DNA from 4 places in the Parashewanella spongiae genome. Region 4 is predicted to be linked to each of the others. Evidence: predicted binding sites of a transcription regulator. Region 4 holds the regulator's gene; each other region holds the start of a gene.
What was found. Region 4 encodes sigma-54, which starts transcription at its own class of promoters, with help from an activator protein. Its sites were predicted from a motif close to GTTGGCACGNNNNTNGNNT; they were not measured.
Positions count from the first base shown of each region.

Region 1: fliE (flagellar hook-basal body complex protein FliE) is a predicted target of sigma-54. The motif match lies at 5,130-5,148, and genes of this name have one in related genera.
Region 2: E2I05_RS14480 (flagellar assembly protein T N-terminal domain-containing protein) is a predicted target of sigma-54. The motif match lies at 3,518-3,536, and genes of this name have one in related genera.
Region 3: E2I05_RS08085 (DUF3192 domain-containing protein) is a predicted target of sigma-54. The motif match lies at 3,554-3,572, and genes of this name have one in related genera.

Region 1 covers NZ_CP037952.1:3,632,502-3,640,787, reverse strand. The annotation lists gene E2I05_RS14330 (sensor histidine kinase) at 12-1,082, shown strand; gene E2I05_RS14325 (sigma-54-dependent transcriptional regulator) at 1,107-2,492, shown strand; gene E2I05_RS14320 (HAD family hydrolase) at 3,060-4,262, opposite strand; gene fliE (flagellar hook-basal body complex protein FliE) at 5,198-5,536, shown strand; gene fliF (flagellar basal-body MS-ring/collar protein FliF) at 5,570-7,282, shown strand; gene fliG (flagellar motor switch protein FliG) at 7,275-8,286, shown strand, end outside.
Region 2 covers NZ_CP037952.1:3,665,748-3,674,033, reverse strand. The annotation lists gene E2I05_RS14500 (DUF6475 domain-containing protein) at 1-343, opposite strand, end outside; gene E2I05_RS14495 (hypothetical protein) at 345-1,196, opposite strand; gene E2I05_RS14490 (LexA family protein) at 1,377-2,018, shown strand; tRNA gene E2I05_RS14485 (tRNA-Arg) at 2,143-2,218, opposite strand; gene E2I05_RS14480 (flagellar assembly protein T N-terminal domain-containing protein) at 2,291-3,457, opposite strand; gene E2I05_RS14475 (FlgO family outer membrane protein) at 3,690-4,322, shown strand; gene E2I05_RS14470 (LPP20 family lipoprotein) at 4,319-4,768, shown strand; gene E2I05_RS14465 (flagella synthesis protein FlgN) at 5,359-5,784, opposite strand; gene flgM (flagellar biosynthesis anti-sigma factor FlgM) at 5,792-6,145, opposite strand; gene flgA (flagellar basal body P-ring formation chaperone FlgA) at 6,219-6,917, opposite strand; gene E2I05_RS14450 (chemotaxis protein CheV) at 7,140-8,060, shown strand; gene E2I05_RS14445 (CheR family methyltransferase) at 8,211-8,286, shown strand, end outside.
Region 3 covers NZ_CP037952.1:2,126,746-2,135,031, reverse strand. The annotation lists gene E2I05_RS08095 (tetratricopeptide repeat protein) at 88-948, opposite strand; gene htpG (molecular chaperone HtpG) at 1,005-2,912, opposite strand; gene E2I05_RS08085 (DUF3192 domain-containing protein) at 3,117-3,515, opposite strand; gene E2I05_RS08080 (hypothetical protein) at 3,663-4,019, shown strand; gene E2I05_RS08075 (Zn-ribbon-containing protein) at 4,019-4,795, shown strand; gene syd (SecY-interacting protein) at 4,843-5,493, opposite strand; gene queF (NADPH-dependent 7-cyano-7-deazaguanine reductase QueF) at 5,553-6,410, shown strand; gene E2I05_RS08060 (methyl-accepting chemotaxis protein) at 6,464-8,286, opposite strand, start outside.
Region 4 covers NZ_CP037952.1:5,043,770-5,052,055, reverse strand. The annotation lists gene puuE (allantoinase PuuE) at 1-566, opposite strand, end outside; gene mgtE (magnesium transporter) at 657-2,021, opposite strand; gene E2I05_RS20005 (HPr family phosphocarrier protein) at 2,198-2,473, opposite strand; gene rapZ (RNase adapter RapZ) at 2,460-3,311, opposite strand; gene ptsN (PTS IIA-like nitrogen regulatory protein PtsN) at 3,308-3,751, opposite strand; gene hpf (ribosome hibernation-promoting factor, HPF/YfiA family) at 3,754-4,041, opposite strand; gene E2I05_RS19985 (RNA polymerase factor sigma-54) at 4,075-5,547, opposite strand; gene lptB (LPS export ABC transporter ATP-binding protein) at 5,606-6,337, opposite strand; gene lptA (lipopolysaccharide transport periplasmic protein LptA) at 6,334-6,885, opposite strand; gene lptC (LPS export ABC transporter periplasmic protein LptC) at 6,872-7,429, opposite strand; gene kdsC (3-deoxy-manno-octulosonate-8-phosphatase KdsC) at 7,426-7,986, opposite strand; gene E2I05_RS19960 (KpsF/GutQ family sugar-phosphate isomerase) at 7,989-8,286, opposite strand, start outside.

The DNA.
Region 1 (8,286 bases), 1.4 Mb from region 4:
GAGTGAGTAAGTTGTCTAATGTTCAGGCTGTCACGCCAATTAATAAACACGCACAAGACGTTGCACACCCAAGTAAAGCCAATTTATTTAAGGGTGAAGTTGATAACATGTCTAGCCGTGTCGAGCATATTTTACAGGCCATGCCTTCAGGGATTGTGATACTGGATGGTAATGGTATGGTGACTCAGGCCAACCCCGTTGCATTAGAACTCTTGGGTGAACCACTCGAAGGGCAAAAGTGGCTAACCATCATTAATCGTGCTTTTTCTCCGCAAAAAGATGACGGGCATGAAGTATCTCTCAGAAATGGTCGTCGAGTTAAGCTTGCTATCACGCCACTATCGCCAGAACCCGGTCAGCTTATTGTCTTGACCGATCTTACTGAAACTCGGCAACTTCAACAGAACCTATCTCATTTACAACGTTTATCTTCGCTCGGAAAAATGGTGGCAAAATTGGCTCACCAAGTTCGTACGCCGCTCTCAGCAGCGATGCTTTATGCATCAAATCTTAAAAATCCAAAGTTGCCAGAAGCCAGTAAAGCTAAGTTTCAAGATAAACTCATCAATCGATTAAATCAGTTGGAACATCAAGTTAATGACATGTTGTTAATGGCAAGAGGGCGCCAAAATCAACAAGGTGAACCAGTAAGTTTCGAGCAAGTGCTAGAACAAGTTTCAGCTGATTGTGAGCCGATTGCAGAAAAGAAAAATTGTACATTACGGTTTATCAATGAATCATCAGCTCAGTTAATGGCCAATGAAAATGCGTTAAGTTCAGCAATTAACAATTTAGTGATGAACAGTCTTGAAGCAGGCGCAAAAAATGTCACCGTTAAATCTTGTGAAAGACAGTCCCAATTGTTTTTAGAAGTGATTGACGATGGTAAAGGTCTTGAGTCAGGCACAGAAAAACGAATATTAGAACCGTTTTATACAACAAAGGCGCAAGGCACGGGTTTAGGGCTTGCTGTTGTTCAGTCAGTTGTTAGAAACCACAACGGCAACATTAATTTAAAGTGTGAACTTGGCAAAGGTTGCCATTTTATCCTTAGCTTTCCTGCATTGTCTGCTGCAGCCTAAGCAAAAAATCATCCAGAGGTACTTATGACAGAAGCTAGAATATTACTTGTCGAAGATGATGAATCACTTCGTGAAGCATTAGTTGATACTCTTTTATTAGCACAATTTGATTGTGTGGATGTTGGAAGTGCTGAGGATGCCATTCTTGAATTAAAATCTGCAGTTACCAAAAAAGTGGCTTTTGACATGGTGATCAGCGATGTCCAAATGGAAGGCATTGGTGGGCTTGGGTTATTAAATTACATGCAAGCCAACCATGCAAAAATTCCGATGTTAATGATGACAGCATTTGCCACAATTAATGACGCTGTCAGGGCAATAAAACTCGGTGCGGTGGATTATTTAGCTAAACCATTTGCAACAGAAGTATTGATAAACCAAGTCAGTCGATACTTACCGAGTAAAACAGATTTTAATGCGCCAATCGTCGAAGATGAGAAAAGCTTGCAGTTACTATCCTTAGCGGAGCGTGTGGCTCAATCTGACGCATCAGTCATGATAATGGGACCTAGTGGTTCAGGTAAGGAAGTGCTTGCTCGCTATGTGCATCAACACAGCCATCGTAATGATGCGGCTTTTATTGCAATTAACTGCGCCGCCATTCCAGAAAACATGTTAGAAGCGACCTTATTTGGCTATGAAAAGGGTGCTTTTACAGGCGCACATCAGGCATGTCCTGGCAAGTTTGAACAGGCTCAAGGCGGTACACTTTTACTTGACGAAATATCAGAAATGGAACTCGGTTTACAAGCTAAGTTATTGAGGGTTTTACAAGAGCGTGAAGTGGAACGCTTAGGAAGCCGAAAAACCATTAAGCTTGATGTACGCGTACTTGCGACTTCAAATCGTGATTTAAAAGCAATGGCAGAGTCAGGCAACTTTCGGGAAGATTTATATTATCGTATTAATGTGTTTCCTTTAACTTGGCCTGCGTTAAGTCAGCGACCTGCCGATATTCTGCCGTTAGCGAGACACTTAATCGAGCGGCACAGTCAAAGACAAGGTTTTGTGGAAACGCCAACACTTGATGATGCAGCAACTAGAAAGTTATTAATGCATCGCTGGCCGGGAAATGTTCGTGAACTTGACAATGTCATGCAGCGAGCGGTGATTTTACTGCAAGGTAAACAAATTAGCGCAAACGACATTATCATTGATGCTACTGAAATCTCTAGGGTGACATCGGCGGATGTATCGACAAACAGTGGTTCGGAACAAGTCGTTAATGCACCCCAGCAAGAAGGTCTCGGTGGTGAGCTACAAGCCCAAGAGCATTTGATTATATTAGAAACATTAAATCAATGTGACGGTAGCCGAAAAATGGTTGCGGAAAAACTGGGTATTAGTGCGAGAACGCTTAGATATAAAATGGCTAAAATGAGAGATGCTGGGATAGAAATCCCAGCATAGTGAATGCAATCCTTAAGGTCTGTTGATCTTTCAGGGTTAAATTTTGTGCTATTTGAGCATTTTTCTGTTCAACCTAGAAACATCAGTTGACTGCGTTCTCAAGCATAGAAAAAATGGCTGATAGTAAGGCGTAGCTTGCAGCAAGTAGTTATTCTACTTGCAAAAGTTACAACGCAGATATCAGTCATTTTAGCAAGCTTGTGAGCGTAGAGCACTTCACTCATTGGGTGAAAGCCATGATGATAAAGTCATCTTATTGACTCAAACAGTTACTCATATACTCAGCGTTCAACTAATGTTTTTAGGTTCAAGGCGTGAGTAGTGATGCTTAGCCATCTAAGTGAGCGGGTCACAAGACAGAACAGTGAATGCTCAAAAGCATCGAAAAAAGAGAGAGCGTAAATTGGTCGCTTTTTCTAAATAAAAGGTGCTGCGTTATCGTTTTCTTATTTGGAAACGAAGTAACGACAGTTTTGTATGTCGATAATAACCAAACCTCACAAACTCTGCCTTGCGTAAAATAACCAATTTATCGCTGCAAAAACAATCACGAAAGATCAACAGACCCTAGTATATTGCCGAGTCATATTGATCTTTTTGAGCTTTAACATCTCGACTATAATCTGATTTTGTGTAGTTCCAATTTAGATAGTAATCTAATGATTTTCCTACCATTCTATCATCGTAGCAGTGAGTGATTGCCGCTGCACGATGTTGCATTAGGCAAGCACCGCTATATTGGACTGAAACAAACGTTGGAACTTTAAGTTTTTGGCTCGATTTACGAACTGAATCTAAATGTTGTTTCTCGTCATCGACAATGCAAATTTGTTTGGGTTTAAGGCCGTGCTTTTGACACAAGTTTTCGAGTCTCAAACCTTTGTTTGTTGCTTTTTCAGTTTGAGTACGGGCTAGAACCTCATCTTTAGTATCAATAAAGTCAAAAAGTTTCTTTTCTAATCCTATTGCTTGCAATTTTCGATTCATACTAGATTCAAGCGAATTGGTCATTAAAACAATTTTACCACCATCAGGTAATTTGGCTCTAAGTTCAGCCAAATACATCGGTATATTTGGGATAGTGGTTGTTTTGTGGGTAGCAACTAATGCATCTTCTAGCGTTAATTTTGATTTAGTTTGATATTCCGCTTTTACATCGTCACTAATTAATGTGTCGTCTAAATCAAAAATTATGACTGTGTCGGGTATAGGTTGTATGAATTGCTTAATACTTTCTAGTTTTGTAACGTTCTCATAACTGCTATAACTTTCGTGATTAGTCGCTTTTGGTGTGGCAAGTATAGGCGTAACATCTTGCGACGAAATGCTGGCTTGAGCTGAAGCTTGTTTTGTTTCGCTTGGGTGGCTTTTATCTTCACCTTTTTGTGTAATAACCCACTCACTATCTGCAAAACTACTTAAGTCAGATTTTTTTCCTTCATTTATTTTAGAAAGAAAGGCACTGATTATGCTGGCATTATAACTCTGATTAAGGAGTAGCTTTTCTAGTGTTTGAGCCGCTTTCGTCATGATTGATGAGTCTTCAACAAACTTCCCATTTTTCAAAGTTAAGTTAAAGGTTGTTTCAACAGCATGATTTTGCTCTGAGTTAGAGTATTGTTGGCGCATTATGGTGACTTTTAAAGGCTCACCTTGAGAAACAGCATCACTAATTCTTTTAGCGGTAGACTCACTGCCTTCTGAAATGTCAATATCACCGTTTTCAAAGTTGTAAGTTACTAGAGCTAAAAAATTGTTATTTACAGCCATATTGTTCACCTTAATGTTTAATCTCTTTGGGTTTAGTTCCCCGCCCTTTGGGGCGAACTAATCAGTGAGATCTGTGATTTGCCATACCAGCGTAGGCTGGTACCCAGAGACTTTTTCTAAACAAGAAAAAGGCGCTACACTACCGACATACAAACTGTCGTTACTTGGTTTCCAGCCTTCGCGGGGGCTTTCATTTGCTTAGGTTAATTTTATAAGATAATTGTTTTTTTATAATTTCCTTAAAGTTAAATCTTAATGATGATTTGTTCATGATTTGATCTATGCTCGTTATTCATAAGACTAGGGTCTGTTGACCTTTCAGGATTAAATTTTGTGCTATTTGAGCATTTATCCTAAATAAATCGGTTGAACGCACAATTTAGCTTTAATCTATTGAAGTTAAATACAAAACTAAACAACCCTAATTCACCAATCAGGTGAGTGCTGAACATTCATATACTTGCCAAAATCACCGCTAGCTGCGTTATAAATTTTGCAAGTAGAACCACTACTTGCTGCTATTCATGACTTGCTATCAGTAATTTTTTCTGCGTATATGAACGCTCCCAACCGATTTATTTAGGTTTATCTGTTCAAGGTGTGAGCAGTGATGCTTAGCCATCTAAGTGAGCTGGTCACAACACAGAGCAGTGAATGCTCAAAAGCATCGAAAAAAGAGAGGGCGTATATTGGTCGCTCTTTCTAAATCAAAGGTGCTGCGTTATCATTTTCTTATTTGGAAACGAAGTAACGACAGTTTTGTATGTCGATAATAACCAAACCTCACAAACTCTACCTTGCATAAAATAACCAATTTATCGCTGCAAAAACAGTCACGAAAGATCAACAGATCCTAATGATTGTTTTTTTGGCACACTTAATGCTTAGTTTGTTGACAGTGGTTATCGTCAAAAATAAGTCGCAGGGAGACGAGTATGCAAATCAATGCTAATGAGTTATTGCAAGAAATGCAGTCCATCAAGGGAGAGATTACTCCGTCCGCTAATCTACAAAGTGCAGGATTAATTCGTGAAGTAAATAACACTTCAGGGAGTGACTTTAGTGAGTTATTGTCGATGGCAATGGGAAATATCAATCAGCTACAATCTAACTCTGCCAATTTAGCAACACGTTTGGAAATGGGTGATACCAGTGTCACACTTTCTGATACTGTGATTGCAAGAGAAAAAGCGAGTGTTGCTTTTGAAGCCACAGTCCAAGTGAGAAATAAACTGGTCGATGCGTACAAAGAAATAATGAATATGACGGTTTAATCCGTAAGTTAAATTGGCGAACAGGTAGTTATCGTGAGCACAGAATTAGCACTAAGCGGAAATACGTCTTCAGATGCAAATGGAAGCGTTGATGGCGCAGCGCAAGAACACAAATCAGGAATGTTAGGCGGGCTTGGTAGTTCAAACGCACTTCGCCAAGTGACAATGATCCTGGCATTAGCTGTATGTCTTGCACTTGCGGTGTTTGTGATCTTAATAGCACAAGAACCTGAGTATCGCCCTCTTGGGAAAATGGATACCCAAGAGATGATCCAAGTACTTGATGTACTTGATAAGAATAAAATCGATCGAAAAATAGAAGTTGATGTTGTTTTAGTCCCTGAAAATAAGTATCAAGAAGTCAAATTATTGTTAAGCCGCGCCGGTGTTGAAAGTAGCAGTAAAAATGATGACTATTTGAGTAAAGACAGTGGTTTTGGCGTTAGCCAAAGGATGGAGCAAGCACGATTAAAGCACAGCCAAGAGATGAATTTAGCGAGAGCTATTGAAGAACTCAAGCGCGTGAGTCGTGCAAAAGTAATTTTAGCTCTGCCAAAAGAAAACGTATTCGCACGAAGTGCTTCTAAGCCAAGTGCAACAGTGGTGATCACTACTCGCCGAAGTGGTTTGGGGCAAGAAGAAATCGATTCAATCGTTGATATTGTGGCTTCTGCGGTTCAAGGAATGGACCCAAGTCGTGTAACCGTGACAGATTCGTCGGGTCGATTACTTAATTCTGGCAGTCAAGATGGTGCTTCCTCCAGAGCACGCCGAGAAATCGAAATTGCTCAGGCAAAAGAAAATGAATACCGCAATAAAATCCAGTCAATTCTTATTCCGATACTAGGTCCTGAAAACTTTTCATCTCAAGTTGATGTTTCTATGGACTTTACTGCAGTTGAAAAAACAACAAAACGTTTTAGTCCAGATCAAAATGCTGTGCGAAGTGAGCAAACGTTAGAAACGAACTCAAAAGGTGGTGGGATTGGAGGTATCCCGGGGGCGTTGACTAATCAGCCTCCTGCGGCATCAGATATCCCTCAAGATGCCACAAATGCAGCGGCAAGTGAAACTGGAGCGTCAGGCTCTTTGCACCGCGAGGCCACTCGCAATTTCGAATTAGACACGACAGTAAGCCACACTCGCCAACAAGTAGGTACTGTAAATCGTGTCTCTGTTTCTGTTGCTGTTAATTTTAAATCTGGTGTAGCCGATGAAAATGGCCAAGTTGATCGCGTGTCTCGTAATGATCAAGAAATTGCTAATATTCGCCGTTTACTTGAGGGCGCAGTTGGTTTTAATGCTGCTAGAGGTGATGTGCTAGAAGTTGTCAGTGTGCCATTTATGGATCAATTGGTAGAAAGCGCACCTAAACCAGAAATTTGGGAGCAACCATGGTTTATGCGAACGGTCAAACTCGCTTTGGGTGCATTAGTTGTCATTGTGTTAATAGTGACGGTCATTCGCCCAATGTTTAAGCGAATGGTTCAACCAGATGGCGATAAAGCGAATGATGAAAGCAGCACTGGTAACGAATTAGCAGAAATTGAAGATCAATATGCCGTAGATACCTTGGGGATGCTAAATAAATCGGACTCAGAGTACAGTTATGCTGATGATGGCTCAATTCTTATACCCGATTTGCATAAAGATGATGATATGATCAAAGCGATTCGCGCGCTTGTGGCCAACGAGCCCGAGCTTTCAACTCAAGTAATTAAGAGCTGGTTGCAAGAAGATGCCTGATATTAGTAGTGATGACCCAACCCAAGTCTCTACGGCTGTAGTGAGTAATATTACAGGTGTAGAAAAAGCCGCAATCTTGTTGTTGAGCTTAAGCGAAGCGGATGCCGCTTCTGTTTTGCGCCATTTAGAGCCAAAACAGGTACAACAATTGGGTATGGCAATGGCCTCTACCCAAGATTACGGCCAAGAAAAAGTCATTGGTGTGCATAAACTATTTTTGGACGAAATCCAAAAGTTTTCTGCGATTGGCTTTAATAGTGAAGATTTTGTCCGTAAAGCCCTAACCGCAGCATTAGGTGAAGACAAAGCTGGCAACTTGATCGAGCAAATTGTAGCTGGCGGAGGCTCGAAAGGTCTTGATTCATTAAAATGGATGGATGCAAGACAAGTTGCAACAATCATTCAAAACGAACATCCGCAAATTCAAACGATTGTATTATCTTACCTTGAGCCGGATCAAGCCGCTGAAATTTTTGCACAGTTCCCTGAAAATACACGTTTAGATTTAATGATGCGTATTGCTAATCTTGAAGAAGTGCAACCTGCTGCATTACAAGAATTAAATGACATCATGGAAAAACAGTTCGCGGGTCAAGGTGGTGCACAAGCTGCCAAAATGGGTGGCTTGAAAGCGGCAGCAAATATCATGAACTTCTTGGATACAGGTGTCGAGAGTCACTTAATGGAGACATTGCGTGAATCTGATGAAGAAATGGCTCAGCAAATTCAAGATCTTATGTTTGTGTTTGAAAACCTCATTGATGTTGACGACCGAGGCATTCAAGCCTTATTGCGTGAAATTCAACAAGATGTGCTAATGAAAGCGCTAAAAGGTGCGGACGATGCCCTTAAAAATAAACTGCTTGGGAACATGTCCAAACGTGCAGCAGAATTGTTAAATGATGACTTAGAAGCTATGGGGCCGATACGGATCAGCGAAGTTGAGGTTGCCCAAAAAGAAATATTATCCATAGCTCGAAGATTGAGTGAGAGTGGTGAGCTAA
Region 2 (8,286 bases), 1.4 Mb from region 4:
CGCCAATTTTTTCGATAACGTGATGAATGAGCACATCATCAAACTTTATTGATGACCAAGCGCCAACATGGTGGATACCATATAAAACCTTTGCCCATGCGGTAGATGCTCTGTCATTACCTGTTCCTTCTATCTGTTTAATGACATCAGCAGGTTTAGGGCAAAACTGTCCGATTTCAGGAGACTGAATATGCCCTGTTAAGCCATTACGAATTTGCTGAATGTCATAATGGGTTAAAGCTTCAAAAGCCAATGCAAGGGTTTGCAGAGTAATTTGCTTACTGTATAAGTTGTAAGTGGCAGACCAAACTTCTGCAAATTCTTCTTTGTCGTGATCGGTCATGTTATTTTCTCTTGGTTGGTAAGCCAGTCCATTGCTGAACAATCGCTTGGTTATTGCTTTCTAGACTAATTTGAGTGTTATTTTTAGAAAGGTGATTAGTTGGGTTAATACTTGGATCATCGGCTCGTATAAATTCATCTAACCATTGTTCATCGGCAAGCCAGTTATGCGGCAGTGGAGTCTTAGTTTTATCTTGGTATTGTTTTCGGTGCCGCTTTTGATCTTCCCAGCAATGGATAATGTGCATAGCTCTGTCACTGTCTTTGTCTAAGCCAAGCTTATTCCAAATGTCATGGGCTTTGTTTTTCTTTTCTTTACGAAGTTGCCGCTGCCAGAAATCTTCGAAGTAGTTTTCTTTATTTGTGTATTGGTTGGTTATTTTGCTTTGTTGAAGCGCAGTAAAAGGTTGCATAGGTGAATCGGTAATATTTTGGTTGTAATAGGCAACAAATGAGGACGGTAGTTTTGACTGAAAGGCTTTTAAATTCTTCAGCAATCTTATCTTGCCGCAAAACTCATCTGGAATATCAAGTAGTAATCGGTAAGCGGCAATGCCCTGATTTTGGTTCTGAATTGGGTTGTAATTAAGATAATTGTTGATCAGCAGCCAATTGGTAACGGTACATCGAGTAATAAAATCACGTTTAACTTGTTGCTCGAAAAGCGATAATATCTTTTGCTCATCCCAACCAAGATCTGCAATAACATAACCTATTGGTAAATGACTACAGCCGATCAAGTTGGTGTGTGATGAAGTCAGTAAGTAAGTTCCAAGTAGCTTATCTGCATCAGATGTGTGTAAAATGTCATTATTTCGCCAATATCGAGAGAATACTTTTCCATAGTCTCGCATAATGCACCTCTTTAATTGGCCGAAAACATCATTTTATAAGCGATTTGTGGCTTAATTTTGGTGAATAAAGGTATATTTAAACTAATACACATTAATGTGTAATTAGGTTTTCTACTCTTATTATTGTTTCAAGGCAAGTGTATCCTTGTTCAATATCGTACTTATTTATATGATTTTGCTATGAACAAACTTTCAGAACGCTTGGAATATGTACTTAAAACTTCGGGCATCACGCAAACGGAGCTTGCGCAACGGCTTGGTGTAAAGCAACAGGCAATAAGTCGGGTCTGCAGAGGGCAAACTAAAAACTCGACCTTTCTTTTGCCTATGTGTGATGAACTTGGAGTTGATTCCAATTGGTTGTCTACAGGAGTTGGGGAGCCTTTTGTTCAAAGGAAAGAGTTAAAAGACCAAATAAGACGAATTCCTGAAGTCAGTTGGAAGCAGGCTATTTGTTGGGATGAGTTTTATTTAACTTTTGATTCAAGTGAGTTGGGTGAATACTGGCGAGTTACCGCAGATTTAACCGATGAGAAAGGTTTTGTGCTTCGTGTTCATGGTGATGGAATGGAAGGCTCTGGAAGTCGAAATATTCCTGAAGGGGCAATCATTATTGTTCAGCCCCAAGTTGAAAGCTTATTTAAGTCTGGTGATCTAGTCATTGCCGTTTTACCCGGTGCAGAACAAGCTATTTTTAAGCAGCTCATCATTGAAGGTCAGAACCGATATTTGAAATCTTTTAATCCTCAATACCCAATAATCACACTCGATGACAAATGTAAGTTAGTGGGATTAGTGAAGCAGTCGGTAGTTGAATATTGATAAGCAAAGGCGACGAAAAAAACGAAAATAAGGGTAAAAAGGCCTGTTTCAACTTGGCACATACTTGGCACAAAATTTAACTAAAAAATTAACCTGTTGAAAAATAAGCTATAAAAGGTGTTTTTGGTCTCCCCACAGGGACTCGAACCCCGATCGGCCGCTTAGGAGGCGGCAGTTCTATCCAGTTGAACTATAGGGAGGATGGAAACAAGCAAAATTATACTTGTTTTGTTTGCTATTGAAAGCCTTAAGTAAATATTGGTTTTGTTTGATTAAATCTTAAGCACTATATCGTCAATTTGTATGTTTTCAAGGATTTTAGGGTTACTCCAACGAACCACAGCGGTAGATTCAGTTAACTGTGTGACATGAACAGAAGCTTTACTTTTTATTGCAATGATCCTACTGACATTCAATCTATCGGGGAGATCATTCTTCAGCACTATTTTTAGCGTATCTCCTACTACCATTCCATGCTTTCGTCCGAGGTTGATGATCATTTGGTAGTTGTCGATAGAGATTATTTGTCCCATTAATGGACGTTCTTTAAGCGCTTCATCCATCTCATGGCTTGCCTTTTCTAGAGTGTGTTCTATTTCTTCTCCGTATTCTGAATTCCAAAACTCATCTGAAAAAGGTGAGATAATTTCATGAGGTTTAAAATCCCAATCTGCAGAGGTTGAATACACTCGATTCCAAATGTTTTCACCACTAATGCCATGATAGAGTGAAAAACGAATTCGGAATTGTCTGGACTGAGATACTTTCCAAAAACCGAGTGGACCAGTTTTAGCGGTTTCAGGGGCAATATTTAGAACAGTAGGTGTAAGTATGTATTGACTATCGGTTTTTAAACTAATCCATTTAGGAAGCTCATTTGTATTGTTAAAGGTGTTTTGTTGATGATCCAATCGTTCCGTTGCATGAACATTGGCGAGTGTAAGCTGAGAATGTTTTGTCAATGAACGACCTATTTGCTCCGAAATTGCTTCTTCGAAACCATATAGTTGTCCATATCTTAATTGCGTTCTGTCCTTAACAGTGGCTTGAGGGATAAATACTATAGACTTTCCAGAACTAAGTTGATCAGTATTTTTGTTATGAACGTCTGTGTCAATTCTAATTTCAACGTGGATAATATTATTTCTAATTTGTTCACTGACGAATTCGAACTTCTGTGAATTAGGGGGATTCTCTAACGTGATGTTATCAGAGAGTAATTTGCCATTTTGAAATTCTTGAGTGCTGTTTATTTGAATACCATGATAAAAGCTTGCAGATTTTAATGCATTGTTAATCGCTTCATTTCGAGCAGAGTTCACTTCGTTATTCATTATAAGCGCTTCACCACTGACGGTTAGCCATTCGGCTTGAGTGTCGTAGGAGAACACTGCAAAACTCATGCAAATGATAAACAAGTTATTGGTTATTGAACGCATAGAATTACGGCCTTTAATGCTCACGTCATGTGATTGACAAAATGTAAATGATATAATTTTAAGCAAAGTTTATTCCAATAATTTAATTTTGACCTAATTAAAGTAGTAAAGACTTTAAGTTGTAGGTCGATAAAACAATATTGAGTTGGGAAGTCGGAATTGGATTACCAGCATAAAATTAAGTTCAACGAGTTTTGGCATTAAAGTCCAAAATTGTGGGATGGAGTATCATATGAGAAGGCTAGCTTTACTTTTGTTGATTGGTGCCATGTGTGGTTGTGCTGCAAATAAAGGTCGTGACTATCAGTTTGTTGAGTCTATGCAAAATTCAAAACATAAACCTGTTGTTGTAATCCATAAATTAACTCAAGAAATTGCAACGAATCTCATTGAGCAAAGTGATTTGTTTGCGATTGATACTCCAGTCGTTATCGCAACGCCAGTTTTATCAAACGATTTTACTTCTACAACCTCACTGTCGAGTCAATTGCAGCAGGGCTTGATTGCTGGTTTTAAAATGCATGGTTATCAAGTCATTGATGTAAATGTAGCTGAAGCCCTTAGAGTCACTTCAACTGGCGACTTTATTTTATCTCGCGATTGGAAGCTGCTACCTCAAGATCAAAATGTTGAACATATTGTCGTTTCAAGTATTGATATGGATACTCGCGGAATTATCATTAATAGCCGAATCGTTAATCTTACCGATAATCATGTGTTATCAGCGGTACAGAGTCGTACACCTGCCAAAATGCTGGCAGAGTATTTAGCACTATCTGAAAAAGTAGTAGTGAGAGATGGTAATATTTATCGTTACCCGCAAAGAGGCCATGAGAATGTTCAACAAGTAGGAGTAAAGCAATGAAACTTTTGATTCCATTTCTTTTAATCATCGCTTCTGTAGGGTGTGCTCAGCGCGATAGATACGTGCAGTGGGAAAATGAACAGCCTAAATCATTTCCAACACTTACCGCTATTGGGTATGCCCCTTTAGATGAACAACCTGCAAAGTCTCATTCAAAAAAAGTGTTAATGGCCATTCAAGCTTCAAAAGTTGCGGCCTATCGTGAATTAGCCGAACAGGTTTACGGTCAAAAGATCACTGCTGAATCGAGTGTTAACGATTGGATGTTGAAAAATGATAAGGTAAAGGCTTCGGTTTCAGGCGTAATACGTGGCGCGAAAGTCATCAAAACTTATCTTTCTGGTGATTTTTATGTGACAGAACTTGAGCTTGATTATCAACAAGTCTGGCAGTTGTATGAGCAGCAGAATCCCAGCCGAAAGGTCAAAAGAGTAACCTACTTTTAACCTAAACAAATCGGTTGAACGCACAATTTAACTTTAATTCATTGAAGTTAAATACAAAATTAAACAACCCTGATTCACTGGTCAGGTGAGTGCTGAACATACATATACTTGCCAAAATCACCGCTAGCTGCGTTATAAGTTTTGCAAGTAGAAACGAAGTAAGGAACTGTCCCAAAATAACTTCCCTGTTTTGCTGTCGTTTATTTTTGAGCTTATACAAGGCGAAGAAAGTGTGGTGTAGTTACTCTACATAAGCTTTCGACAACACAGTAGAAGCCAAAAATAAACACAGCCCAAAGGGTTACGCTTAAAATTGCCACTCTCTGCGTTACTCATTTTTCATTTAGAATAACTAAACTTCATTCTTCGCGCCTTGATACTGGCAATTTTAAGCAGTAACAAATCGGGAAGTTATTTAGGGACAGTTCCTAACGACAGTTTTGTATATCGGTAACCACTACTTGCTGCTATTCATGCCTTGCTATCTGAACACTCCCAACCGATTTATCTAAAGTTTAAATACTATTAGTTGAAAGCATACAAAAATGCGAAAGTTTATTTTTTGCGTTTTTCATAACCAATTGATTTGTTTATGCTTCTAGCTTGTTTCCTAAGGTTGAAATCGTAGAAGTCTTGCCTTTGTCATCATAGGTTAATGAGAAGGTATTTCGACTGGCTTGAAGGGCTTGGGACAAACGGTTTAAGCTGGCAATGCTATGTTCGATAAGGCTGGCATTCTGTTCATTTAAATCTTGGCACTCTTTTAACATTGCTTTTGCTAGAATGGCTTTATCCGAATATTCTTTTGAGCTAGTAAAAAACTCAACGTGCTCTGGGGAAGCAAGTTGAGAATCATTTTGTTGAAGCTTGATCAAACAATCTGACTTTTCTTTAGCGAGATTTAAGAGCTTTTCGGCGTTTTGAGATGTTAACGCTTCATTTTCATCACTAATGACACTTTTTAAATGGCTTAATAAACTGAGCTGGTGCTCAAGTATTTTAGCAACTTCAACCATATTTATATTACTTCACTGTAGCGTTTTGTTGATCGTTATACAGATCATTGAGCTCTGTTTCAAAACTTGCGATGTTTTCTGCGAGCTTTTGCGGGTCAACTTTATATTTGCCTTCAGAAATAGCTTGTTTAATCTCTGAGACTTTCTTTTGATCGATATCGCTCATTAGTGTCAGCTTTGTTTGCATTTTTTGTAGCTGTTGAGCCTGAGCCGTAATAACGACTGAATCGCCTTTTGGTGATTTGGCTGCTTCACTGCTTTGAGAAGAACTCGTCTCAGTTTTAGGCGTTTGGTTTGCCGTTTGTTGAGCCTTCATCCTTGAGTTAATGTTGCTATTAAACTTGCTTGTTTCGATATCCATAGTGTGCCCCAGCATCAAAAGATCATTTTTCTATATAGTGTATCGGCAATAAAAATTATAGCTTTAGTTTATTTTACATCCTGACTTCAACTTCGCCAATCCCTATCACACGTGCTTCTATGATTTTGTTTGAATTTAAGTTTTTAACTCGTATTAAATCTTGTAAATTTCCGTCTTTGAGAGCTTCACCGCTGGTTTTTATATGTAAGTTTTTTGACTTGGCGTAAATGGCAACGTCGTCGCCTTTACATACGTAACAAATATTTTGCTTTAAAATGGCCGCGCCTTTCATAGAACGACGCTTTGTACGAGTTCCCATTACGCTTTCAAGAGATTGAAATTGCCCACCTCGAAGACTGGTTTCATTGACAAACTCCAAAGTCGTATTCGATGTTTCAATTCGTTCGCCAGCCATAATGGTTTTGCTTGCCACGACGACTTGATAACTGATAGTGACATTTACCGACAAATAAATTGTCCATAGAAAATCTTGATCGGCTCTTTCACAGCTGAGTTTAACGGTATTGTGTCGTTTAATTTTTTCTGCTGTTATCTGTGAAGTTATAGGAGCACTACATTTAGGGGAAATGAATCGTTTATCAAAACGTTGAATATGTAAATCGACCTTTGCATTAGGAAGTGTGCTCATTTTTTCTTTTACAGCTTGCTCGGCAATCTGTGCAATTTCTTTAGCGTTGGGTATGAAATATGTGCTCATCGCCGATGATGAAAATGTAAAAATGATGAGCAGAAATATAATTTTTAGTTTCATTAACTTGGATCTCTGTCGTTCTATAAAAACAAGCCTATACTTTAATTCGTGTATAATATTCGGTTAACAAATCAGTCAGAAATCTCTTAAGGATACTGACGTTATTAGTCGAAGATGTTGGCCAGCGCTTTAATATCCAAAGGTTATGCCTAAGAATGTTAATAAATGGTATTATAATGTGAAATTACACTTTATGTTTCTGTTAAAAAAGTAGGTTGGATTATGTCGAGCATTCTTGAATCCGTTAATAAGCGTACCCAGCTTGTAGGGCAAAATCGCTTAGAGTTGTTACTTTTTCGTTTTGATGGAAAACAAAGATTTGGTATCAATGTTTTCAAAGTAAAAGAAGTCTTACAATGCCCTCCATTGACGACTTTACCTAAATTAAATCCTTTTGTTCGTGGTGTTGCACATATCCGAGGTACGACAATATCAGTGATAGACTTGAGTGCAGCAACCGGTGGTCAGCCAATTCAAGATATTTCATCCAGTTTTATTATTATATCTGAATACAATCGAAGTGTTCAGGGCTTTTTAGTTCAATCAGTTGAACGCATTATTAATATGAACTGGGAATCTATTTTACCTCCTCCAGTAGGTGCAGGGCGTAACTCTTATTTAACCGCAGTTGCAGAAGTTGAAGATGAGTTGATAGAAATTTTAGATGTTGAAAAAATCCTTGATGAAATTTCACCTGTTAAAACGTCTCTCAGTAAAGAAGCCTCAGATGCTTTAACACTTGACCGCGATAAACAGTATAATGTTCTTGTAATCGACGATTCGTCTGTTGCCCGAAAACAAATAGTAAGATCTTTGAGTGATCTTAACTTGAATATCGATACCGCTAAAGACGGTAAAGAAGCGCTACAGATTTTAAAAGAAGCGGCTGAAAATACAGATGATTTGTCTTATGAGATCCCGCTTATTATTTCAGATATTGAGATGCCAGAAATGGATGGATATACATTAACGGCTGAAATTCGTGATGATCCTAAGTTAAAAAATATTAAAGTGGTATTACATACATCTTTAAGTGGTGTATTCAATCAGGCTATGGTTGAAAAGGTTGGGGCGAATGATTTTATTGCGAAATTTAGTCCAGATGAATTAGCAACAGCTGTAAATAAACAATTGAGCTTATAAACATCTCGCATAGGCGCAAATGTTAGACTAGAGTTAATGCTCTTGTTGAACAAATGTAAGTATTAAGGTATAACGCCAGCGCTTCAGTTTTTGTAATGGATTACCCCAACCAAGAGCTGATGCTTGTTTTAATATAAGTAGGATGAAACGGTGCCGAATCGAACGCTAGCAGAAGAAGAATATCAAAAGTTTAAAAACTTCCTTGAACAACAAAGTGGTATTGTTC
Region 3 (8,286 bases), 2.6 Mb from region 4:
ATGAAAAGAACTAACTTTATCTTAATGATTAATTAAAGCTCAATTTACCAAAATAATGTGATCTTTGATGCAATCCTTTAAAAACACCTAATACAAAAGCGTGTATAGACGGCGTCGATATTGGTTCGTTAATGAATTGCTTTGGCCAAGCGCTGTAAGAATTTCCATAAACGCTTTTTTAACTTCACCATCTAGTGCTGACAGATCTTTACTCAAAACCGTAAACAATAACTCCAATGCTTCTTCATTACGTTGTACTTGATGCATGGCTTTTGCTAAATCAATCAACACCTGTAAATCATCAGGGGCAGCATCAAATTGACTTTGAAGCGATCTAATTTCTGGCGTGTCAGAAGCATCTTTAGCTAGCGCCAGCTTTGCCATTAAACTTTGATAATAGCTATCTTGATCAGCTAAACCTATTGTTTTAAGCAGTGCTTCTGCTCGAGTGACATCATTAAGCATTAGACTCACGTCAGCCAAAGCGGTTGTGACTTCTGCCACTGGTGATTCACGATGCGCAAGAGTCAACAGTTCCGATGCTTTAACTAAATCATCTGCAGTGCGTTGTTCATTAGCTAAAATAACTTGAGCTTGCTTAAGCTGTAACTCCCAAGCCGCTGGAAGATGTTTTTCTAAAAGAGCCAACACTTCAGCTTCTGGCTTTACATCCGAGAAACCATCTACTGGTTGACCTTTACTTAATATTAGCGTGGTAGGAACACTTTGAATTTGAAAGTATTGAGCGATTTCAACTTGAGAGTCACAGTCTACTTTTGCCAAAATAAAACGATCGCTATTTTTTGCAGCAAGCTGTTCTAATTGTCCAGTAAATGCTGCGCTCTCTGGCATTTGTTGTGATGCAAACGTCAGTACAACAATATGATCCATAGAAGCATCAACAACTTGTTGAATGTTTTCTTTCGTTAGATCCAAAACATTAGTCATTCTAATATCCCATATAAAAATGGCGGGATAACCCCGCCATTACCATTAAAAGACTTTTACTTGGCCATTAGCATTTGGTTCATCAACTTAATAAAGCTTGACGGATCGGCCAGACTTCCTTTCTCTGAAAGTTGAGCTTGTTGTAACATCAAGTTACTCCAATCTGCAAACAGCTGTTCATCTTGTTCGGTATCTAAACGCGTCATTAGAGGGTGGTTAGGATTTACTTCGAACAGTGGTTTCGATTCAGGAACCGTTTGACCGGCAGCTTCCATTAGCTTAATCATCTGTGTCGACATATCACCTTCACCTGTTACTACACAGGCTGGTGTATCGGTTAGACGTGTTGTCACTTTAACATCGCTAACTTTATCGCCTAAAGCATCTTTAATGCGTTTTACTAAGCTTTCAGATTCTGAAGCAAGCTTTTCTGCTTCTTCTTTCTCTTCTTTGTCTTCAAGCTCACCAAGTTCAAGATCACCACGGGTCACAGAATGCAGTTTCTTCTCTTTAAACTCAGTTAAGTGATTCACTAACCACTCATCGATACGCTCTGACATCAATAACACTTCGATGCCTTTTTTGCGTAACAATTCAATGTGTGGGCTATTTGCCGCGGCTTCATAGCTGTCTGCAACAATGTAATAAATCTTGTCTTGACCTTCTTTCATACGCTCAAGGTAAGCGTCTAAAGAAACCGTTGGTGCTGCAGAATCAGTATGAGTAGAAGCAAAGCGTAACAGACCTGCAATTTTTTCACGGTTTGCAAAATCTTCAGCTGGGCCTTCTTTTAACACTTGACCAAATTCGGCCCAGAATGTTTGATATTTTTCTTCGTCATTCTTAGCCAGCTTTTCAAGCATACCTAATACACGCTTAGTAACACCTGAGCGTAATGCTGTGGTGACTTTATTGTCTTGTAAGATTTCACGAGACACGTTTAGCGGTAAGTCATTTGAGTCAATCAAACCTTTTACAAAACGCAAGTATGAAGGCATGAATTGCTCAGCATCATCCATTACGAATACGCGTTGAACAAATAATTTAAGACCTTGCTTAGCATCACGGTTAAACATATCCCAAGGTGCTTTAGCTGGAATATATAATAAGCTGGTGTACTCTTGCTTACCTTCAACACGGTTGTGTGCTTTTAATAATGGATCAGCATAATCGTTTGAAATATGCTTATAGAATTCATTATATTCTTCATCAGTAATGTCTGACTTACTGCGAGTCCAAAGCGCCGTTGCTTTGTTCATTGATTTCCAGCTACCTTCTGTTGCTGGTATTTTCTCGCCGTCTTCGCCTTCGCTTTCTGGTGTACCTGCTTCAAACATTTCTACAGGGACTGAAATGTGATCCGAGTATTTAGTGATAATTGAGCGTAGACGGAAATCATCAGCGAACTCTTTTTCATCGTCACGCAAATGCAGAATAATTTCAGTACCACGGTTTTCGATGTTGATATTATCAACAGTGAACTCGCCTTCACCTTCTGATACCCAGTGAACACCTTCATCTGCATTGTGGCCTGCTGCACGTGTCTTCACTTCTACTTTTTTAGCAACGATAAATGAAGAATAGAAACCGACGCCAAACTGACCAATCAGCTGTGAGTCTTTTGACTCGTCACCGGAAAGACTTTTAAAAAAGTCAGCCGTGCCTGATTTAGCGATCGTACCCAAATGTTCAATAACACCATCGCGAGTCATACCTATACCGTTGTCGGCAATTGTCACTGTGCCTTTTTCTTTGTCAGCTGAAATGCGAACTCTTAGGTCACCGTCGCCTTCATACAAAGCATCATTCGTCAGTGCGTTATAACGCAGTTTATCGGCGGCATCGGCAGCGTTTGAGACAAGCTCACGCAAGAAAATTTCTTTATTCGAATACAAAGAGTGAATCATCAAATGAAGTAATTGTTTAACTTCGGTTTGAAAACCATGAGTTTCTTGTTGTGACATGAAATTATCCTTTCTACTTGGCATGCGACCTTAAATGATCGCGTCTAACTAAATCGTTAACAAATAGATGGGGTGGATAAAATGAATTTTCAAGAGGGGAATGAAAAAATTGATTCAATTGTTTAAAAACAAAGCAAAAAATTATTCAAGAGAGAAAGCTCTTTCTTGAAAGCTCTCTCTTGAAATAAGAAAAGTCACTTGATATTAATGGACGTAACGGTATGCTTTTTCGCCCCAGCCCACTAATTTTCCATTTTTTATAACAAGCGGCGTGCATTCATCTTTGGTGGTTTTTCCGTCACCTGAATTATGTTGTGTACGATAGAACAACACTTGCACTTCTTGCCCTTCTTCACCTTCGTTTTTAGTTGTTAAAAAGGCTTCATTGATGTCAGGTCTACCCATTAAGCTCAACACTCGCTCTTTACTCATTCCCAGAGTCAGTTCTTCAATATGTTGGCGATTTTGTTTTTGGGCGTATTCCCAGCCTTTCGGATGAATACTATTTTTATCATATTCTCCCTCTCCGACATTAATGACACACCCACTCAACCCAATTGTTGCCATTGTCAAAACCGTCATCGCAATAAATTTTGTTTTCATTATTAACTTCCCATGTGTTATTTTGTCGAATTGCTTTAAAGCACGAAACATGCCAAAGAATAACCAATTGATTTAATGGGAAATAATAATTCTCATATTCATTCGAATAATAATTTTCGCCTAATTTATTAAGGAACATCACTAAAAATGTGCGCAATAGACCAAGTTATTAACGCGGCATGCATTATTTCAGGGCAAAATAAAACCCCCACCATTGCATTATTAAAGTCCCGATTAGGTTCAAGTGTTCCGATGCCAACTCTTATCCAAGGTTTGCAGCGTTTTAAATCAATGAGTGCTGATGAAAGAGTTTCTTTGGCTCAACACATTGGATCTCAACCAACTACTTTTACTACGACCAATAAACTGAGTACCGGATCGCGCGATACAAACCTTGAGTTACAAAAACTAACATCCCAAGTCGAGCAGCTTATTGCTATTAATACTGAGCTTGAAAAACGAATAGAAAAACTTGAAGTTGAACAAGAGAAAAAGTATCAATAATGTACGTTTCAGAATTACGTTTTGAGTGTTTTGATGACACCACAATTACAGCTGCAGAAAAAGCGATTAATAATTTACTCGAAGCACTGCGTGCCAATGGTCAAATACTGGGTCGAGAGTTTGCCGTTGCCTTCAATGATGGTGAGTTTCGCTGTCGAATACTCACTCCAGAAAAATCAAGCCTTAGTAGTCGATTCAACAGTCCATGGGTTAAGGTCGCATTAGCTAAACTCACTGAAGCTAAAATTTTAGCTCCTCGTGAAAAGTTTATCGGTCAGGATATTAACTCAGAAACCTCTACTGATGAAACACCCAGTTGGCAGCTGCTTTATACCAGTTATGTTCACATGTGTTCACCACTTCGCAGTGGCGACACGTTACAACCTATTCCTTTGTATCGTATTCCAGCCACGTTTAACGGTGATCATAAACAAATGATCCGTTGGCAGACAGAATGGCAGGCTTGTGATGAAATACAGATGGCGGCCGCCACAAAAGCCGAGTTTGCGACTTTAAATGAAATCAGTGATTGCAATAGTGATTTATTTAGAAGAGGTTGGGATATTCGAGGTCGAGTCGAGTACCTTACTAACATTCCAACTTATTACTATTTATATCAAGTTGGAGGCGACAGTCTCGAGCAAGAAAGAAATCGCCCTTGTCCCAAATGTGGTAACAAGGAATGGTTATTAGATGAACCGCTTCTCGACTTGTTTCACTTCCGCTGTGAGCCATGTCGAATCGTTTCTAATATTTCTTGGGATTATGTAACCTGAGCTCTATGATTGATTTCATTACAAAAGCTCAGATTATTCAGTTTCATTCATTTTCTAGAAAATAAATTATCCCACATTCGCCTTAAGTTTGAAATTATGCCGGGATGTTCGATGGACACATTGTCATCGAACTTAGGTTTAGTGGCTGGCAACACTTTTGGTTTGAGTGCTTTAATAAAGTCACTCAAAGAACCAGCTAATTGAGTACTTTGTGTCTCTCCTGCAACTTCTAGCCAAACACTACCATTTTCGTTATTTACGGTGATCATTTTATCCGCTTCATCCATCACACCGACAAACCATGTTAGCGGCTGCTTCAGCTTTTGCTTCATCATCAGATGACCCACAATATTTTTCTGAAGTCTCTCAAAATCATCTTGGTTCCACGATTGAAGCAACTCACCCGCGCCCCACGGTGAATCAAATGTCATTGGCCCAGAAAAATAATGACCAAAATACGGATCAACATCAGGAAATAAAGTGATTTCTAGCGCTGTTTCGATATTTTCAAAAGTACCATATACTTTACGTTTAAACGGTTTCCAGTGAACAACAGCTTCTACATCACCTTCATATTTATCGATAATACAGTCTGATACTTCACCTAACGGATAAAATGTGGGTGAATTATTGGTAGAATCTGAATAAGCCAAGTGATATTTATTTATAAAATCTTCTAATACAGAGAGACAAGACACTTAAGAACGTTCCAAAAATCGGTATAATGTGGGTATATTTTGACACGGAAACCGTATTGATGACACAAAATCACGATCCCTATAACGAAGCAGAAGCATTGGCGGAGTTGACGTTAGGTAAAGCAACTGGTTATGATGAGGTCTACAATCCAAACCTATTGCAAGGCGTGCCACGAAAGCTAAACCGAGATGCGATTTCTTTAACTTCCACGCTTCCTTTTCATGGCTTTGATATTTGGACAGGGTATGAACTGTCATGGCTGAATTCGAAAGGCAAACCGATGGTTGCTATTGTTGAAGTTCAACTAAGTCATACCTCAGAGAACTTAATTGAATCAAAATCCTTTAAGCTCTATCTAAATAGCTTTAATCAGACAAAATTTGATTCAGTTGAACAGCTTCAGCAAATGTTGAAACAAGATTTATCTCTTTGTTCCAATGGCGCTGTTACCGTTAATATTATTGAACCTAAGCATTTTTCAACTCAGCGGGTTATTGAGTTCCCTGGTACTTGTATTGACAATTTAGATATCGAAGTAAATGACTATAGCTTTAACCCTGATTATCTAGTCGATGGCACGGATGATAAGCAAATCGTGGCTGAAACACTCAACTCAAACTTACTGAAATCTAATTGTTTAATTACTTCTCAGCCAGATTGGGGCAGCGTCATGATCCGCTATCAAGGCCCTAAAATAAATCGAGAAAAACTCCTTAGGTACTTAATATCATTTAGGCAGCATAACGAATTTCATGAGCAATGCGTTGAACGTATTTTCGTCGATCTAAAGAAGTATTGTCATTGCAGTAAATTAACCGTTTATGCCCGATATACTCGCAGAGGCGGTTTAGATATTAATCCTTTCAGAAGTGATTTTGAACAGCCTAGTATCAATTTGCGTCTTGCTAGACAGTAACATTCACACCATGTACACCAGTAAAAGCACTGGTGTACCACCATCCTCAATTTTTAAATCCTAAAGTCACTTATCTGAGCGGCAAGCTTTTTAGCATCTTGCGCAAGCACTTTGCCTATTTCACTTGCACTTTGAGCGGAAGATAATGACCCCGTAGCACCACGTTCAATGGCATGTGTTTTCTCATCAACTTGCCCTGTAGCCGATCTTTGCTCAGCCACAACCTCTGCAATTTGTTGACTTAGCACAACAACCTCTTGCACACGTTTTGTAACATTATCAATGCTAATGCTTACTTCGTTTGCATGCTCTACGCCTTGATTCGCTCGTTGTGATCCTGACTCCATTGTTTCGACCGCTTTAGATGTCGCGGATTGTACTAATTCGATCATACGACGGATCTCATCGGTAGATGCTGCGGTTCTACTCGCTAGCGTTCTCACTTCATCGGCAACAACAGCAAAACCTCGCCCTTGCTCTCCAGCTCTTGCGGCTTCAATGGCGGCATTTAATGCTAATAAGTTGGTTTGCTCAGCAATCCCATGAATCACATCAACGACTTTTCCAATATCATCTGCATGTTGAGCCAGCTGATTAATGGCTTCTGCGCCTAAGCTCACCTCTTTAGCAATAAGATTAATACCATCGACTGTGCGTAAAATAACCTCTTGCCCTTGTTCAACATCCTCCTGAGCTGATGCTGTAATATCTGTAGCTTGTTCAGTATTTCTACCTACAGCTTCAACAGATGAAACAAGCTGGCTAATTGCTGATGCGACTTGATGTGTATCCTCTTGTTGAGCATGCAAGTTTTGCTCAACGTCTGCCGTCACTTGTTGCACTTGCTCACTCGCGGTAACAACATCTTGACTGAGTTTCTGCACTTCACTAATCAAATGTCGAATACTTGCGAGCATTTGGTTAAATGCATTGGCGATTTCATTAAACTCATCATTACTGTTGATCATTAAGTTCTGACTCAAGTCTCCATTAGCGACATTCGACGTCATTTGATTGATCAGCTGAACATTTTGGCTTATCGCCTTAAATGCAGAAAAGAAGAAATATAAACTCACCATGACCACGCTCAGAATAGACAAGGCAAGATACAGCATGTTCGATTCTTGCTGCTCTACTTTTACTTTTTGTATATTCTCTACCAGATCACTGGTGCTTTGCTGTAATCGTGATAAAGCTCGTTGCTGCTTCGATACATTTTGTGAAAATTCATTTGAACTTATTGCAAATTCGTCAGGCTCAAGAATTTTCTGATTCACTGAATGGATAAGTGACTGAGTGCTGGTTTGTAAAACTTTTACTGCATTCATCCACTCACTGTAATCTTCATAAAATTCGTACAAGCGTTTTGTACTTTTATTTAAGGTTTGGTTCAATTCATCTAAACGCTTAGTAACAGCAACTAGGTATGTATAGCTTTGTGGAGTAAAGTTGCCCGTTTTAAGAATTTGCAGAGCTTGTGCGCTTACTCTCGAAGAGAAGTCCGTCACGATTGGAAGCTTTGTAAGATATAAATCATTTAAATAAAAAGTCGCAGGATCAGAATCTAACGATAAACCGCTTTCTGCGGCCATGTGCTCTTTTAATAAAGAGATTGAATCCGTTAAATCGTTGATTCCAAGTTGATCAAATGTATTTTTTCTCAACTTTTGTTTGAATTCAAAATATTGAATCTGTGAACGTGGATACTCTTCGCCTGAGCCATTCCAGAAATCCAATCCGGATAATATCTTAGCTTTTAAATTACCGGTAGAACCATTAACTCTTGAGTCCATCAAGTGTTGTTCAATAGCATTTAACGCATCAATGTCATATTTTCCTGAGAGTTTTTGTTGGCTTGCTTGAACGACGGATAGCT
Region 4 (8,286 bases):
TCGGCATAGGAGTCAGAGTCATAAGCCAAATCAGTTTGCTCAAGAACCAAACTTCGAGTATTTGGGCTTATGCGGCCAGTGTACCAACCTTGAGGAAATACACCCGTTAGCTTTCGGTGTCCATTTAGGGCTTGTGTGATGTGTTCACGTTCAGTGGCTTTATCCATAAATTGATAATCAACCCATTTTAATCCATGGCAAGCAATTTCCCAGTTGGCTTTCTGCATGGCCTCTATCACGTCGTGGTTTTTTTGCAGTGCTGTTGTGACGGCAAACACTGTGGCGGGTAATTGATGTTGAGTGAAAATACGGAGAAGGCGCCAGAACCCTGCTCGACTCCCATACTCATAAAGTGATTCCATGTTCATGTTTCGCATACCAATAATTGGTTGTGCGTTTACGATTTCAGATAAAAAGGCTTCTGACGCCTTGTCACCATTGAGTATGCAGTTTTCACCACCTTCTTCGTAGTTAATCACAAATTGCACAGCAAGCTTAGCCTTGTTAGGCCACTTGGGATCTATGCTGGTGGCACCATAACCTTTCATATCGCGATCTTGAATCATATTCAGATACTTATGTGAAGAGTTCAATTTATGAATTTAGGCCATTATACCTAGAGGAACTGCAGTAACTTAGAATTGTTAGTGTGAACCTTATTGCATTAGAAATAAGGTGGCTAGCCCTAGAAACGAAAATAATCCAATCACATCCGTAACTGTGGTGAGTAGCATGCCACCGGCTAATGCGGGATCGATATTGAATTTTTTGAGCACAATAGGAATCACTGCACCGGATAAACCTGCTACGGTCATGTTGATTAACATCGCGCCGGCAATCAAGCTCGCAAGTAATATGTCACCTCGCCACATCCAAACAGATCCAAAAACAATAGCAGCCCAAAAAACGCCGTTAAGAAAGCCAATGGCTAGCTCTTTGCCTATTAGCCAGCGGGAGTTACTCTTACCTATATGACCGAGGGCAATCCCTCTAATTACAAGGGCAAGAGTTTGGTTCCCTGCGACGCCTCCCATACTGGGGACAATGGTCATTAAAATTGCTAAAGTGGCAAATTCTTCGATGGTGCCTTCAAACATGTTGCTGACAGAAGCCGCTAAAAATGCCGAAAAAAGATTGATAATAAGCCACATTGAACGCCGAAAACTACTTTTTAGTACAGGGCCGAAGGTGTCGGCATCATCTTCCATGCCGGCCATTCCCATCATGGAATGCTCGGCGTCTTCACGAATGATGTCAACAACGTCATCAATGGTGATACGACCAAGGAGCTTGCCGTTATCGGAAATTACAGGCGCTGAAATCCAATCGTGTCGTTCAAATAATTGCGCGACATCGGTGTCTTCCATCATGACAGGAATACCTTCGAGATCGAGGTTCATAACCGCTTTAACCGAAAGGTTAGGATCGCAAGTCAGTAAATCAGAAAGGGCGATGCCACCCAAGAACGCGTCTTTTCGATCAACCACATAAAGGGTATCTGTGGCTTCAGGTAGGCTACCACGACTTCGAAGGTACCTGAGAATCACGTCAATGGTTACATCAGGGCGGATCGTGACGGTATCGTTATTCATGATACTGCCAGCGGTGTCTTCTGGGTATGAGAGTGCGTGTTCGACTCTAAGTCGATCTTGGCTACTCATAGATTGTAGAACTTGTTGATAAATGCTGTCTGGCAGGCTTCTAAGTACGTAAGCGAGATCGTCCGTATCCATTCCTGCGGTTGCTTTAGCAACACGCTCTGGAGACATATTCATGATAAACGAGTCTTTTAGCTCCTCACCTAACTCCTCAAGGATGCTACCAGCTTGGTTGTGCTCGATTAATTGCCACAATACTTCACGGGTTTTTGGGGGGGATGACTCAAGGATCAAAGCGACATCAGAGGCTGGCATATCATGTAGCATGTGTCTGACGTGGACAAACATCCCACTATTTAATGCTTCGTTAAGTTGAAAGAGGCGTTGCTCAGTGAGTTCGTTATCGAGTGCTTCTACTGGCATGTGTCGTCTCCTTCTTGGCTGATTTATCCTATCATTTTATCTGTCATAAAGCGCTACTCCTGATGCTTTTATGCTATGGGTAATTTTAACTGATAAATCAAATTTTGCGTTTTTTACGAGATTTAATTGAATCGAGAAGGTTAAATTAACTCCAAGGCAGGTTATGGAAATAGTGATTAACTGGCTTCATCAAAGCAATCATTGATCAATTGACAAACCGAAGCTAATGCCGCTTTTGCATCTTTACCTTCTGCAATTACTGTGATGGTTTTCCCCATGCCGGTTTCTAGCATCAACAAGCCAAGTACACTGGATGCTGAAGCGGTTTTATCACCTTGTTTGAGCGTAACATTGGCATCAAACTCAGCGGCCAATACCGCAAGTTTCGTGGCTGCTCTGGCATGTAAACCAAGTTTATTGCAGATCGTTACTTGACGCTCAAGCTGTGCCATTATCCAGTTCCCTATGATGAGCTTTGACATTATGTTTACTGGATTGTAGGTATTTAACTAATTGTTCGGTGACATAAACGGAGCGATGTTGACCTCCTGTACAGCCGATAGCAATTGTCAAATAGCTGCGGTTATTGCGTTCAAGGTGTGGAAGCCAAGTATCAAGTAAGTTGGCTATTTGCCAGACAAATTTGCTGACGAGTGGCTGACATTGAAAAAACTCTTGAACAGGCATGTCCAATCCAGTCAATGGGCGTAATTCAGCTTCCCAATGGGGGTTAGGTAAAAAACGTACATCAAACATGAAGTCGGCGTCGGTCGGCATACCGTGTTTAAAGCCAAAAGATTCGACATTAATGGCCAGTTCTTTTTCGACTCGGCCTAATAAGATCTCTCTGACTTTATCACTCAATTGATAGATATTGAGCTGAGAAGTATCGATAAAGTGATCCATTAATTTTGACATAGGGCTGAGAAGCTCGCCCTCTAACTGAATCGCTTGAGGTAATGTCACTTCATTTTTCGAAAGTGGGTGTAAGCGCCGAGTTTCACTGTAACGTTTTAACAAAATATCATCGCTTGAGCTGAGATAGAAACTGGTCATTTCTAGCTCAGATAATTGGTCTAATTGCTGTGACAGTACTTTGTCTTGCTCAGGCATGTTTCGCACATCAACACTGATGGCTACGAAATCGTTACTGGGTTTGAGTTCATTAATTAAATCACCGAGCAAAGGAACGGGAAGATTGTCGACACAATAATATCCCATGTCCTCTAAGACCCGTAAAGCAACGGATTTTCCTGAGCCACTTCGACCGGAAACAATGACCAGCTTCATTGCGTTATCACCTGGTAGAGTTCTTGTTCATCGTGGATACGACGTAACTGTTTTAAGGTTTGCTTGTCACTGAGTTTTTCAGCAACGGCTGACAATGTGGTTAAATGCTGCTGGCATTGATCAGATGGCACCAATAAAGCAAACAAAATATCAACGGGTTGCTTATCAATGGCTTCAAATTGAACTGGCTGTTCACATTTGATAAGTGCGGCAATCGGAGTATCAATACTGTCTAATCGACCATGTGGTATTGCAATGCCATTACCGATACCTGTACTGCCCATTTTTTCTCGGCTCAATAGGCTTTCGAATATTTCTTGGCCTGATAAATCAGGGTACTGAGCGGCAATTAAATCGCTGATCAGCTCTAATACTTTCTTTTTGCTACCAGGTGTTGCACAAGTTGTGCATTCTGGTTTCAGGATGATTTTAAGTTCCATCATCAATAGTTAGTCAGCTTTTGTTTGTGTTTAATCACTTGTCTATCCAGTTTATCAAGTAAGGTATCAATCGCCGCATACATCTCAACGTGTTGTGATTTGGCATATACTTCTTTTCCTCTGAGCAAAATGGTTGCTTCAGCGGTTTGATTGGTTTTTTGTACGTTTAAAACAACGCGCACATTATTGATCTGTTCACTATGACGTTCAAGTTTTGCAAACTTATTGCTGACGTATTCTCTAAGTGATTGAGTGACTTCACGTTCCTGCCCAGTAATATTAATTTGCATATCCATTGCCTCCTGCTTGTGTTTTTTAAGTCATTACAAACTCTTGCGCTGATTTGATGGTGGTATTAGCATTGCTTCTCGGTATTTGGCTATTGTGCGCCTTGCAACATTAATTCCTTGTTCTGCCAGTAATTGCGCCATTTTATTATCGCTCAATGGCTTCTTTTGATTCTCAGCAGCAACTAATTTTTTAATGAATGCCCTGATGGCCGTTGATGAACATTCACCGCCATCGTCGGTCGCGACATGGCTAGAGAAAAAGTACTTAAGCTCAAAAACACCTCTTGGGGTATGCATGAACTTTTGTGTCGTTACCCGAGATATCGTCGACTCATGCATTTCTACTTCTTCTGCCACGTCATTGAGGATCATGGCTTTCATGGCTTCAGGGCCATGCTCAAGAAAAGCTTGCTGATTTTTAACGATGCAATTGGATACCTTTAATAAGGTATCATTACGACTCTCTATACTTTTTATAAACCATTTTGCATCTTGCAGGTGCCCACGTAAAAACTGTCCATCAGCATTGCCGCGACTTGTTTTAGCAAGCGCAGCATATTGTTGGTTAACCCCTACTTTTGGCATATTGTTGGGGTTAAGCTCTACGTGCCAGCGACCACTTTTTTTGGTTACTGATACATCCGGTATCACATAATCATCCGTCGTTTGACCAATGGATAAGCCCGGTCTAGGGTCTAAAGTTTGAATAAGTGCTATCGCCTCTTTTAGCTGAGCTTCTTTAAGCTTAGTTTTTTTCATCAGAGTTCGAAAGTCACGAGTAGCAATCAAGGGTAAAAATTCATGGGCTAACTGTTTTGTGACTTCTAGTAATGGTGTTTCGGGATCAATATGAGAAAGCTGAATTGATAAACATTCACTGATGTCTCTGGCGCCTACACCGATAGGATCGAAGTGCTGAACCCGTTTTAATACCGCTTCTACCTCGTCGAGTTCTACTTCTGGATCTCCCATTGCTTCAAGAATATCTTCGGTGGTTTGGGTTAAGTAACCACGTTCGTCAATGGCTTCGATAATGGTAGTGGCGATGGCAGCATCAATGTCAGTGAAAGGTGTGAGGTTTTTTTGCCATTCTAAATGTTCAAATAAACCGTGGCTGGTTGCTCCATGAAATGGCGTGTCATCATCAGAAATCATAGCACCAGAGCTTGAGTTTGGTGCAGCGGTATACACTTCATCCCACGTGGTGTCGACGGGCAGCTCTTCTGGCATTGAGTCTTGAGTCATGGCATCGGAGGTGTCAACGGCAGCGGTTTCTACTGGAGTAGAATCTTCGCTGGTGTCATGGCTATCTGTATTAAGGTTTTCACTGGTGTCGGTATCACCAAATTGTTCTTCATCGAGTTCTAATAGTGGGTTTGACTCAAGAGCTTGTTGGATTTCTTGCTGCAACTCTAACGACGACAACTGCAATAAGCGAATGGCTTGTTGCAGTTGAGGCGTCATGGTTAGACTTTGTCCCAACTTGAGCTGGAGTGACGCTTTCATGTTACCGCTATTCCCTTATTGTTATTTTTTCGTAAAAAACGTTGGCTTCATGCCTTAACTATAACGTGAATTGTTCGCCTAAGTACACTGCTCTGACTTGCTGATTATCTAATATTTCTTCCGGCGTGCCTTCGGCGATTAAGTTACCGTGACTGACAATATAAGCACGTTCACAAACATCCAGTGTTTCCCGCACATTGTGATCAGTGATTAATACGCCCAAACCGCGATCACGCAACTGTTCGATAATTTTTTTGATATCAATCACTGAAATAGGGTCAACACCGGCAAATGGTTCATCCAATAAAATGAACTGAGGATTAGCCGCCAAAGCGCGTGCAATTTCAACACGGCGGCGTTCACCACCAGACAATGACATGCCTAGATTGTCTCGAATGTGAGTAATGTGGAATTCTTCGAGCAAGTGTTCAAGTTGCTCTGAACGTTCGTTGACGCTTAAGTCTTTACGAGTTTGCAATACCGCCATGATGTTATCAAATACCGACAACTTTCTGAAAATACTGGCCTCTTGCGGTAAGTAACCTATGCCTTTGCGAGCGCGTAGGTGCATAGGGTCAAGGGTTAAATTGTCATCATCGATCAGGATTTCACCGAGATCGCTTTTTACCAGACCAACAACCATGTAGAAAGTGGTGGTTTTACCTGCACCATTGGGCCCGAGTAACCCAACGATTTGACCCGTTGAAATCGTTAAACTGACATCTTTAACGACTTGACGATTTTTATAACTTTTGGCGAGATGTTTGGCTGTTAAGGTTTTCTGAGTCATTGTTTTTTCTCAGTTTGAGCTTTTTTTTTGTCTTTCTCTTGCTTATTCAGCTTTTGGTAGTTGTCAGCAGGAATAACCGTTCTAACTCGGCTGTTACCATCTGAAGAGCTTTCTGCAATAGCGTGTTGATTTTCAATGTTATAACGAATGACTTCAGCGGTCCACTTGCTACCACCCACATCTAAAATGGCATTTCCGGATAGCACTAACGTACCCGTTTTTTTATCGTAACGAATTTTTTTTGCACTCGCCGTACCCTGTTGACCGTCATCCAATATTTGAAAAAATGTAGCAGGATTTCCTAAAACAGTTAAAATTTTATTGCCATTTTGTTTATCATTAAAAGCATTCAACTCTTCAGCGTTAATTTTGATTGTGCCTTGAGTGATTTTGACATTGCCTTTATAAAAAATAAGGTTATTTTGAAAATCGGCTTCAGAATGATCCGCGTCAATTTCAATGATTTGATTGATGTCGTCCAGTTTAGCTATCGAAGGTGTTGCTAATAGGCAACACATAATAGCCATTAATATTTTACTTTGCTTCATAAGTTCCTGTTACCTGACTGTTCAAACGGATGGTCTGAGCATTTTTATCAGCAAACATGCCTTTCCCCTGACTATTAAAACTGTTTCCTTTGATGTATACCATTTCTTCGGTTGTCATGGTTTTTGTTATCAAATCCATTTCTAAGGCGTTGGTATTGACACTTTGTAGCGGCTCTTGAAGATCAACGGCTTGTAATGTGACATCGCCTTGCAAGTATACCTTGCCCATGTCCTTCTGAAACTGTCCTTTTTCGGCAGTTATCCGCCATGGACTGGTTCTATCAGTACCGTATACGATGTATACTGGTTGTGTAAATAATGTCACATTATTATCTTGGTAATGCTCCATGTGCTTAGCTGTAACTCGGCTGCTTATCAGGCCTTGTTCATTGAACTCTGCACTGCGCAGATCTGTGGCAACATAGTCTGGCTGTTCAACACTTGGGAGATTATTTTCTTTTTGGCTTTGTTTTACTTGCACTTGCCAATATAAATACAAGGCGGTGCCAAAAAATAAAACAATCGCTATCGTAACGCGATTCATACACTCATGCCTTGTGCTGATTCAAACAATCCCTGACTTTGCAGTATTAAATCCGTTAATTCCCTCACCGCGCCGTGGCCACCTTTCGTGTACGTGATCATGTCTGTGTGTTTTTTCACATAAGGATGCCCGTCAGCGACACAAACCGACAAACCGACATGCTGCATAACGGGTAAATCAACCATGTCATCGCCAATATAAGCGACTTGCTCAGCCGTTAACTTAAGTTCGGAAAGTAAGGCTTCAAAGGGGACTAACTTATTGTCGACACCTTGGTAAATTCGGTTTACGCCCAGCGCTGCCATTCTTTTTTCAAGCAGCTTTGATTTTCGTCCAGTGATCACCGCTAATTCAAAACCAGCATTGAGTAGCGACTTCACCCCGAATCCATCTCGAGTGTGAAAGGCTTTGAGCTCTTCACCGCTATTACTCAAATAAATTCGACCATCTGAAAACACACCGTCTACGTCGAAAATAACCAGCTTAATCTGGCTGGCTTTTTTCCAAACATCATTGGAAATCGGGCCGTATAAACTCTCTCTTGTCGTATTTGCCAATTTTAGATAACTCCCGATTTCACCATGTCTAACATGTTAAGCGCGCCAACCGGACATTGTGCTTCATCAACAACAATCAGTCCATTGATGTTTTTTTGTTCCATAACTTTTAATGCTTCAGCCGCCAAAACATCTTCATGGGTCGTAATGCAATTTGGTGTCATTACTTGAGATATCTTAGTGGTACTTAAGTTCACTTCAGCGTCGATGATACGACGTAAATCACCATCGGTGAATACGCCTAATAGCTTGTTGTCGTTATCTATTATGGCCGCCATCCCTAGACCTTTACGTGACACT